Regions from separate parts of the Herbaspirillum sp. NPDC101396 genome, predicted to be linked through region 3. Evidence: predicted binding sites of a transcription regulator. Region 3 holds the regulator's gene; each other region holds the start of a gene.
The links. Region 3 encodes sigma-54, which starts transcription at its own class of promoters, with help from an activator protein. Its sites were predicted from a motif close to TGGCANGNAANCTGCTTT; they were not measured.

Region 1 (2,204 bases), on a different contig from region 3:
GTTGCCGTACAGCTTGACGCCATAGTCGGGGAACATCATCACGTTGATGTCCGCATCCTTGATACCGCGCGCGTTCAGGTTCAGCAGTGAAGTGAAATAGAAACCGGTGATGGCGTCGACGTCGCCGCGCGCCAGCATGGTTTCACGCAGCGGCGGATCCATGCTGATCCAGTTGGCTTTGGACGCATCCAGGCCGTTGGCCTTGGCGAAGATCGGATAGCCGCGGCGACCGGCGTCGAACACCGGCGAGCCGAGCTTCTTGCCGACCAGATCGGCCGGTGTCTTGATGCCGGTCTTCTTGAGCGAGAAGATCGCCGCAGGGGTGTCGTTGTAGACCATCATCACGGCCATCGGCTTGCCCGGCGAAGCCGGATTGTTGGCGGTGAATTCCATCAGCGCCGCCATGTCGGCAAAGCCCATGTCGTAAGTGCCCGAGGCCACGCGATTGACCGCGTTGCCGGAGCCGCTGCCGGCGTCGATGACGACGTCCAGTTTCTCCTGCGCGAAATAACCCTTGGACTTGGCCACCAAGAACAACGCAGACGGACCTTCAAAGCGCCAGTCGAGCTGAAACTTGATTTTGGTTTCTTGCGCGAAGGCGGCCGAACAGGCGGCGCTGAGCAGCAGGGCGGCGGTGAACTTGAAGAGCTTGTTGGCGTGCATGGTGGGCTTCCCGTTGGAGTCAGTTGATCGGTTGGCCGGGCGCAGGCGGCGGTGAAGTGATGTCGCCAATGCGGCCCGGTTTTGTTGTCCGGTTTTTACAAACGATGTCCGATGAAAAGCATTTACTGTGCCAAGAACGTCGGATGGCGGCGACAGCGAAGGCAGCGCTGCAGTCGGCTTTCGAGCCGGCTTTATTTTGTCGACAATCCAAAATTTCATTTGCGACAATTTGGTGCTTTGCTGCACCGCTCTAGCAAGAGTTGCACTAAAAACAGTATTCTTGCGGCCGCGTAAGCCTTGTAAATAGAGGTGTGCGTCGATGAGCGGGTTTAGTACTGTCGTTCTATATCTTGTCGACAATCTTCCGTCGCAACCTTCTCGGCGGCATGGTGGGGAGGGTTGTTTTCATTCTGTGCAGCGGTGCCGGCTGGCGTGCGGACATCGGCTTCGCCGGATCCATTTTTTCGCATTGACGATGCACGCGCCGGCGCATTGTCGACAGTTTTTTGACGACTTGTTTTCGGCTGGCATGACGTTTGCATTGATGGACCCGGCGGATTGCGCAGCGACGGTTGTTGGGTGCGATGCCAGACCTGATTGGATATGGGTGAGCAAATGAAGGAGCGCGCGTTGCAGGTTGCAGCAAGCAGCCAGTGACGAGCGATGGGATCCGGATTTATTTTTCAATGAAACGCAAAAGGGAGAAAACGTATGAAGAAGAGTGCAATGGGGATGTGCTTGACTACCGCAGCGCTGGCCATCTCGGCCATGGGCAGCATGTCGGCCAACGCGGCCGAATGGGCAGATAACTCGATCGGTTACCGCTACGGCACCAAGTTTGCCGAGCCGTTCAATTCGCAGGACATCACCAAGAACATCATCAACTTCACGCACGCCAGCGGCTACAAGTACGGCACCAACTTCCTCAACGTCGATCTGCTGATGTCCGACAAGAAGGACAACAATGCGCAGGAAGCCTACATCGTCTACCGTCACACGCTGGATCTCGGCAAGATCAGCGGCAAGGACCTGTCCTTCGGCCCTGCACGCGGCTTCGGCCTGACCGCCGGTTTCGACTGGAACACCAAGAACGATCCCGGCTACGGCTCCAAGAAGCGCATGATCGTGGCTGGTCCGACCATTATGATGGACGTGCCGGGCTTCCTCAACATCAGCCTGCTGGCGCTGTGGGAAAGCAACCAGCCGGTCGGCGTTACCAGCCGTTATTCGTATGACACGCATCCGATGCTCAACGCCGCCTGGGGTATCCCGTTCGGCACCAGCGGCTTCGCCTTCGAAGGTTATGTGAACTACATCGCCGCCAAGGGCAAGAACGAATTCGGCGGCGGCACCGCGCCCGAGCTGAACTTCGACGGCCAGATCATGTATGACGTCGGCACGCCGCTGGGCATGGGCAAGAACACCTTCCGCGTCGGCCTGGAATACCAATACTGGCGCAACAAGTTCGGCAACCCGCACAACGTCCCGGGCTCGCTGGCCAAGACGCCGATGATCCGCGCCGAATACCACTTCTAAGCGTT
Region 2 (2,204 bases), on a different contig from region 3:
CGACTGTCCGGTGTGCTGTTCGCCGGACACATCCAGAATGCCAAGCAGTTGGCCGCACGACGACATGATCGGCGCTGCGGCGCAGGTCAGGAAACCGTTACGTTCCAGGAAATGTTCGGGGCCATGGATTTCAATGGCACATTTTTCGGCCAGGGCCGTGCCGATTGCATTGGTGCCACGTTGTTCTTCACGCCAGGACGCACCTGCGGACAAGGCGACACGTTCGGACTTGCTCATGAAGTTGGGATCGCCCAGCGTGTGCATCAAGGTGCCACGGTTGTCCGCCAGCACCACCACGCTTTGCGAGGGGTGTACTTGCTCGAACAGGTACTCCATCACGGGACGGGAATAGGCGAGCAATTCGTGATTTCGCACCAGTACATGGCGCAAGGCGTCGCGCTCCGAAAATTCGACGGCGGGAAGCCGCCCCACGGGCAGCAGACCAGCCGCTATGCTGCGTTCCCAGGAACGCGCCAGCCGTTCGTTCACGACTCCGGCGGGCATGTTGCCATGCTCGATCAGATGCTGTCGCGCGTGGCGCAACGCCAGTACAGCGCTTGAATTGGCCATGCTGTCTCCTCGGTAGCGGTGTCGTTCCGCTTGTTGTTCCAGCAGTATAGAAATAGTTCGAGCGTCTGCGCAATGCTCTTGCCGGCGATATGCGCCGATTGTCACGTTTTGGAACAGTTGTCACGTTCCGGAACGTTGCACCTCTTCTGCCGACCGGCTCCGCAACACGCGTGGTCCGACAGCAAAAGAATCAAATCAACGACTTAGCGAACACGGGATGCCGTGGCACAAGACTTGATAGAGAGGGATACCCGCGAGGGATATTTTCACCATCATGACAACATTCAGGAGACAACAATGCTCTACGCATTCCCCGGCGCTGTCGGCGCCAAAATCACTTATCAGACGCACTACGACAACTTCATCGGCGGTAAATGGGTCGCACCGGTGACGGGACAATATTTCGACGCCATCACCCCAATCAGCGGCAAGCCTTATACAAAAGTGGCGCGCTCCACTGCGCAAGACGTGGAACTGGCGCTTGATGCCGCCCACGCCGCAGCCGACAGCTGGGGCCGCACGCCTGCCGCCGAACGCGCCAACATTCTTCTCCGCATAGCCGATCGGCTCGAAGCCAACCTGGAATTGCTGGCCTACGCTGAAACCGTCGACAACGGCAAGCCGATCCGCGAAACGCTCAATGCCGACATTCCGCTGGCGATCGACCATTTCCGTTATTTCGCCGGTTGCCTGCGCGCACAGGAAGGTGCATTGAGCAATATCGACGAAAACACCGTGGCCTACCATTTCCAGGAGCCACTGGGCGTCGTCGGACAGATCATCCCCTGGAATTTCCCGATCCTGATGGCCGCCTGGAAACTGGCTCCCGCCATCGGCGCCGGCAATTGCGTGGTGCTCAAACCGGCGGAATCAACGCCTGTCAGCATCCTTATCCTGGCCGGGCTGATTGCCGACCTGCTGCCGCCGGGCGTACTCAACATCGTCAACGGCTATGGCCGTGAAGCCGGTTTGCCGCTGGCTACCAGCAAACGCATCGCCAAGATTGCGTTTACCGGTTCCACCACCACCGGCCGCGTGATTGCCCAGGCCGCGGCCAACAACCTGATTCCCGCCACGCTGGAGTTGGGAGGAAAATCGCCGAACATCTTTTTTGCCGATGTCATGGACAAGGACGACGGCTTCCTCGACAAGGCAATTGAAGGACTGGTGCTGTTTGCATTCAATCAGGGCGAAGTCTGCACCTGCCCGTCTCGCGCCCTGATTCAAGAATCGATCTACGACAAGTTCATGGAACGGGTGCTCAAGCGGGTTGCCTCCATCAAACAGGAAAACCCGCTGGACACCGACACCATGATGGGCGCGCAGGCATCGCGCGAGCAGCTGACCAAGATCCTGTCGTATCTCGATCTTGGCAAACAGGAAGGTGCACAATTGCTGGCCGGCGGTGCGCAAACCCAGCTCGGCGGGGAACTGGCCGATGGTTACTATGTCCAGCCGACGCTGTTCAAGGGACATAACAAGATGCGCATTTTCCAGGAAGAGATATTTGGACCGGTCCTGGCCATTACCACCTTCAAGGATGAGGCCGAGGCGCTCGAAATTGCCAACGATACCCTCTACGGACTGGGAGCGGGGGTCTGGAGCCGTAACGGCAATGTCGCCTATCGCATGGG
Region 3 (2,204 bases):
GGTTCTTCCGGCAGGCGTTTTGCCATCGAGTGATGGTTTTGCACGCGGTCCTTGTGCTTGATCACCTGGCGATCCAGTTTGTCGATCAGCATGTCAATGGCGGCGTACAGGTCGTGTGCAATGCTCTCGGCATGCAGGTCTTTCCCCTTGATATGAACGTTTATTTCTGCCTTCTGGCGTTTTTCTTTTTCGGTCAGCTTGTCTACGCTGAGAATGACACTGATGTCGATCACATGGTCAAAGTGGCGCTTGATGCGCGTCAGCTTGTTTTGCACGTACTCGCGGATGGCGGGGGTCAAATCGAGATGATGGCCACTAATGGTCAGATTCATACAGCACTCCTATCGTGAGATTGCTGGAGGTTCTTACGCATTGTCCGGTTGCTTGCAGGCAGCACCAGAACAAAACACCCGAACTCAACAGAACACAGCAACGATGCTTTGCTACAGAAAAACTTACAGAGATTTGCGGAGATTCACCGGCGGAATTTTGAGCACTTCGCGGTATTTCGCGACGGTCCGTCGCGCCACCACCATGCCCTGTTCCGCCAACATATCTGCAATCTTGCTATCAGAGAGTGGGTTCTTAGGGTCTTCTGCTCCTATCAGTTGTTTGATGAGAGCCCGTATCGCAGTGGAGGAAGCTTCACCTCCGGTTTCTGTTGCGACGTGGCTGCCGAAGAAGTATTTCAACTCAAACATGCCATGCGGGGTCAGCATGTACTTCTGAGTCGTTACACGAGAAATAGTGCTCTCGTGTAGACCCAGTGTATCAGCTATTTCGCGCAACACAAGGGGTCTCATGGCAACGGCGCCATGTGAAAAAAAGTTGCGTTGCCTCTCAACAATTGCCTGGGCGACACGCAAAATTGTGTCGAAGCGCTGACGCATATTTTTGATCAGCCACTTGGCTTCCTGCAGCTGCGAACCGAGCGAGCCGTCGCCCTTGGCTTGCTTGAGTGCGTTGGCGTACATGGCGTTGACGCGCAGCCGCGGCATCACGTCGTGGTTGAGCAAAACCTGCCAGCCGTCCTTGGACGCTTTGACAATCACGTCGGGCACCACGTAGTCGGATCGGCCCGATGCAAACATGGCGCCGGGATGCGGATGGCACTGGCGAATCACGGCTTGCGCCTCGCGCAGGTCTTCATCGTCGCAACCGAGCGCTTTCTTGATTTTATTGAAATCACGCTGGGCGAACAGCGCCAGGTAATCTTCAACGATGGTCAGCGCCAGCCGGCGTGTGACAAAGGCAACTTTCGGCAAGCGCCGGACCTGCAGCGCCAGGCATTCGGAGGCGCTGCGCGCGCCGACGCCGGCCGGCTCGAAGCTCTGCAGCAGCTTCAGTGCAATGGTCAGTTCGTCAAGTTCGATTTCCAGTTCTTCGGGCAGGCGCGCATGGATTTCTTCCAGCGATTCTTCGAGATAGCCGTGGTCGTCAATCGCGTCGACGATCAGTTCGATCAGCGCACGGTCGCGCAAGCTGCGCACGGTCAGGCGGGTCTGCTCCTGCAGGTGTTCGCGCAGCGTGACGTCGTGGGCTTCGAGTTGCGGACGCGAGTCTTCGTCGTCGGGTGTCTTGCCGGTGCGGGCGACGTCGTCGAAGCTCCAGTCGGCATCGCCGCTCGCATGCTCGTCGCCGCTTGCACTGTCCTGCGGATCGCCGGCTTCGCCTTCCGCGGGTGCAGCGCTGGCGGCGCTGTTTTCGACCGGCTCCGCCTGCGCCGAAGACGGGCTGCTGAGGGCGCCGTCGGCAAGCAGCCGCACGGAATTGTCGAGCGCATCGTCGAGGCGTTCCAGCAGCGGATTGTCCGACAGGATCTGTTCCAGTTCCTGGTGCAGTTCCAGCGTCGACAGCTGCAGCAAACGGATCGACTGCTGCAACTGCGGCGTCAATGCCAGATGCTGAGAGGTGCGAAGCTGGAGGGATTGTTTCATTCAGTTTTCAGTTGGCAGCGTATTGCCTGCGGATTACATGCGGAAGTGTTCGCCCAGATACACGCGGCGGACGGACTCATCGGCGATGATGTCGTCAGGGCTGCCGCTGGCCAGCACGGTGCCCTGGTTGATGATGTAGGCGCGATCGCAAATGCCCAGCGTCTCGCGCACGTTGTGGTCGGTGATGAGCACGCCGATGCCGCGTTCCTTGAGGAAGCGCACGATGCGCTGGATCTCGATCACGGCGATCGGATCGATACCGGCGAA
Region 4 (2,204 bases), on a different contig from region 3:
TCTTTCAAAAAATACGCCGGACCGCAGCCCGGCGAAAAATGCTTAATCCAGCGCTTAATCCAGCGAAGAAGCCGGGCCGAAGAACTCGTAACGGGCCTGCGCCGCCGGTACGCCCAGCTCGTGCAGGTGGCGCTTGATCGCCTTCATGAAGGACTTGGGACCGACGAAATAGGCGTCCACGTCCATCGATTCAGGCAGCCAACCGGCCAGCTTGTCGCGGTCGATGTAGCCGATCGCATGCGGGGCCTGGTCCTGTTCGCGCTGTTGCTCGTAGCAGAAGTAATGCTGCAACTGCGGATGTTCCTGCGCCAGGTCGGCGATTTTCTTGCCGAAGGCGTGCACGCCGCCATGGCGCGCCGCGTGGATGAACACCACCGGACGCTTGCTCGGCAGCGCCGCGTCCAGCATCGCCAGCATCGGCGTGATGCCGACGCCGCCGCTGATCAGCACCAGCGGGCGTTCGCTTTGGGTCAGCGTGAATTCTCCCGATGGCGGCATCAGGTCGATCTGCTTGCCGACGGTCATGTGGTCGTGCAGGAAGTTGGAGACCTTGCCGTTCGGCTCGCGCTTGACGCTGATGCGGTACATCTTGCTGTTCGGCGCGGCCGACAGCGAGTACTGGCGGCGCATTTCTTCGCCGTCGACGGTGACGCACAGGCCGATGTACTGGCCGGGGTGGTATTCCAGGATGGCCTTGCCGTCTTCCGGCGCGAAGTAGAAGGAGGTGATTTCCTCGCTCTCGTCGACGCGGTGCACCACCACGAACTTGCGCAGGCCGCGCCAGCCGCCGTCGGCCTTTTCGGTGGCCTGGTAGACGCCTTCTTCGGCGCCGATCAGGATGTCGGCCAACTGGCCATAGGCGGCGCCCCAGGCTTCGATGACCTGGTCGGTGGCGATTTCCGCGCCCAGCACTTCACGGATCGCGCGCAGCAGGCAGTCGCCGACCATCGGATAATGTTCGGGCTGAATCTGCAGCGCGACGTGTTTGTTGATGATGGTGGTGACCAGGCCGCCCAGTTGTTCGAGCTGGTCGATATGGCGTGCGTACATCAGCACGCCGTTGGCCAATGCGCGCTGCTGGTCGCCGCTGCCTTGATGGGCCTTGTTGAACAGCGGGATGACTTGCGGGTAGTCGCGCATGAGCATCTTGTAGAAATGCGTGGTCAGCGCTTCGCCGCCGCTTTCGAGCAGGGGGACGGTGGATTTGACGATGGCGCGATGGGTGTCGGAGAGCATGGCGATACCTTTCAGGGTTGGTTCAGGTTGAGCAATTGGGGAGGGAGGTCAAAAATTCTCGTTTTTTATCCTTCCTTTATCCCTTCTTAATCAAACTCCATGCCAGACTAAAAATCTTTTATAATCAGTCACTTAAAAAATGACCGAGTCGAATAGACCCGAGTCATATTGACTCAATAAGGGTAAAAATGACTCCAAAGCTCATGCTGGACGCATTGATTCCGCTGATGGCCGATTTGTCGAAGGAGTTGCACGACAGCGAGCGCTACCGGCGCCTGCTGGACACGCTGCGCATGCTGTTTCCGTGTGACGCCGCAGCCTTGTTGCGGCTCGACGGCGAGGTATTGGTGCCGCTGGCGATCAACGGCCTGAGCAGCGACACGCTGGGACGACGCTTTCGCGTGAGTGAACATCCACGCTTTCGCGTGCTGTTGTCGAACGTTCCGCCGACGCGTTTCCCGGCCAACTCGTCCTTGCCCGATCCCTACGACGGTCTGGTCGAAGCGCATTCCGGCGAACTTCACGTCCACGATTGCATGGGCTGCCAGATCACCATGAACGGCCGGCCCTGGGGTTTGCTGACGCTGGATGCGCTCGGTCCCGGCCGTTTTGATTCGGTCGACACCGCCTCATTGCAGGCTTTCGCCAGTCTGGCCGCCGCCACCGTCAACGTCGCCGAACGCATCCACACCCTTGCGGAGACCAGCGAACAGGAGCGCCAGCGCGCCGAAGCCTACCGGCTTGCCGCCAACCAGAGCCGGCGTGAGCTGATCGGTCAGAGTCCCGCGCACAAGCGCATGATGAAAGAGGTGCGTCTGGCCGGGCCCAGCAACATGACCGTTCTGATCACCGGCGAAACCGGCACCGGCAAGGAACTGGTCGCCAACGCCATCCACGCCGCCTCGCCGCGTGCGCGCAAGCCCATCATCAGCCTCAACTGTGCCGCCTTGCCGGAAACCCTGGTCGAG

Region 1: a site for sigma-54 is predicted at 1,189-1,206, ahead of ACIROY_RS06610 (outer envelope protein). Genes of this name have one in related genera too.
Region 2: a site for sigma-54 is predicted at 794-811, ahead of adh (aldehyde dehydrogenase). Genes of this name have one in related genera too.
Region 4: a site for sigma-54 is predicted at 1,324-1,341, ahead of hmpA (NO-inducible flavohemoprotein). Genes of this name have one in related genera too.

What each region holds. Positions count from the first base shown of each region.
Region 1 is NZ_JBIWNT010000002.1:357,784-359,987, forward strand. It holds gene ACIROY_RS06605 (ABC transporter substrate-binding protein) at 1-663, opposite strand, end outside; gene ACIROY_RS06610 (outer envelope protein) at 1,375-2,199, shown strand.
Region 2 is NZ_JBIWNT010000003.1:432,318-434,521, reverse strand. It holds gene ACIROY_RS11700 (sigma-54-dependent Fis family transcriptional regulator) at 1-570, opposite strand, end outside; gene adh (aldehyde dehydrogenase) at 868-2,204, shown strand, end outside.
Region 3 is NZ_JBIWNT010000005.1:86,212-88,415, reverse strand. It holds gene hpf (ribosome hibernation-promoting factor, HPF/YfiA family) at 1-332, opposite strand, end outside; gene ACIROY_RS17790 (RNA polymerase factor sigma-54) at 456-1,937, opposite strand; gene lptB (LPS export ABC transporter ATP-binding protein) at 1,971-2,204, opposite strand, start outside.
Region 4 is NZ_JBIWNT010000001.1:498,897-501,100, forward strand. It holds gene hmpA (NO-inducible flavohemoprotein) at 55-1,236, opposite strand; gene norR (nitric oxide reductase transcriptional regulator NorR) at 1,425-2,204, shown strand, end outside.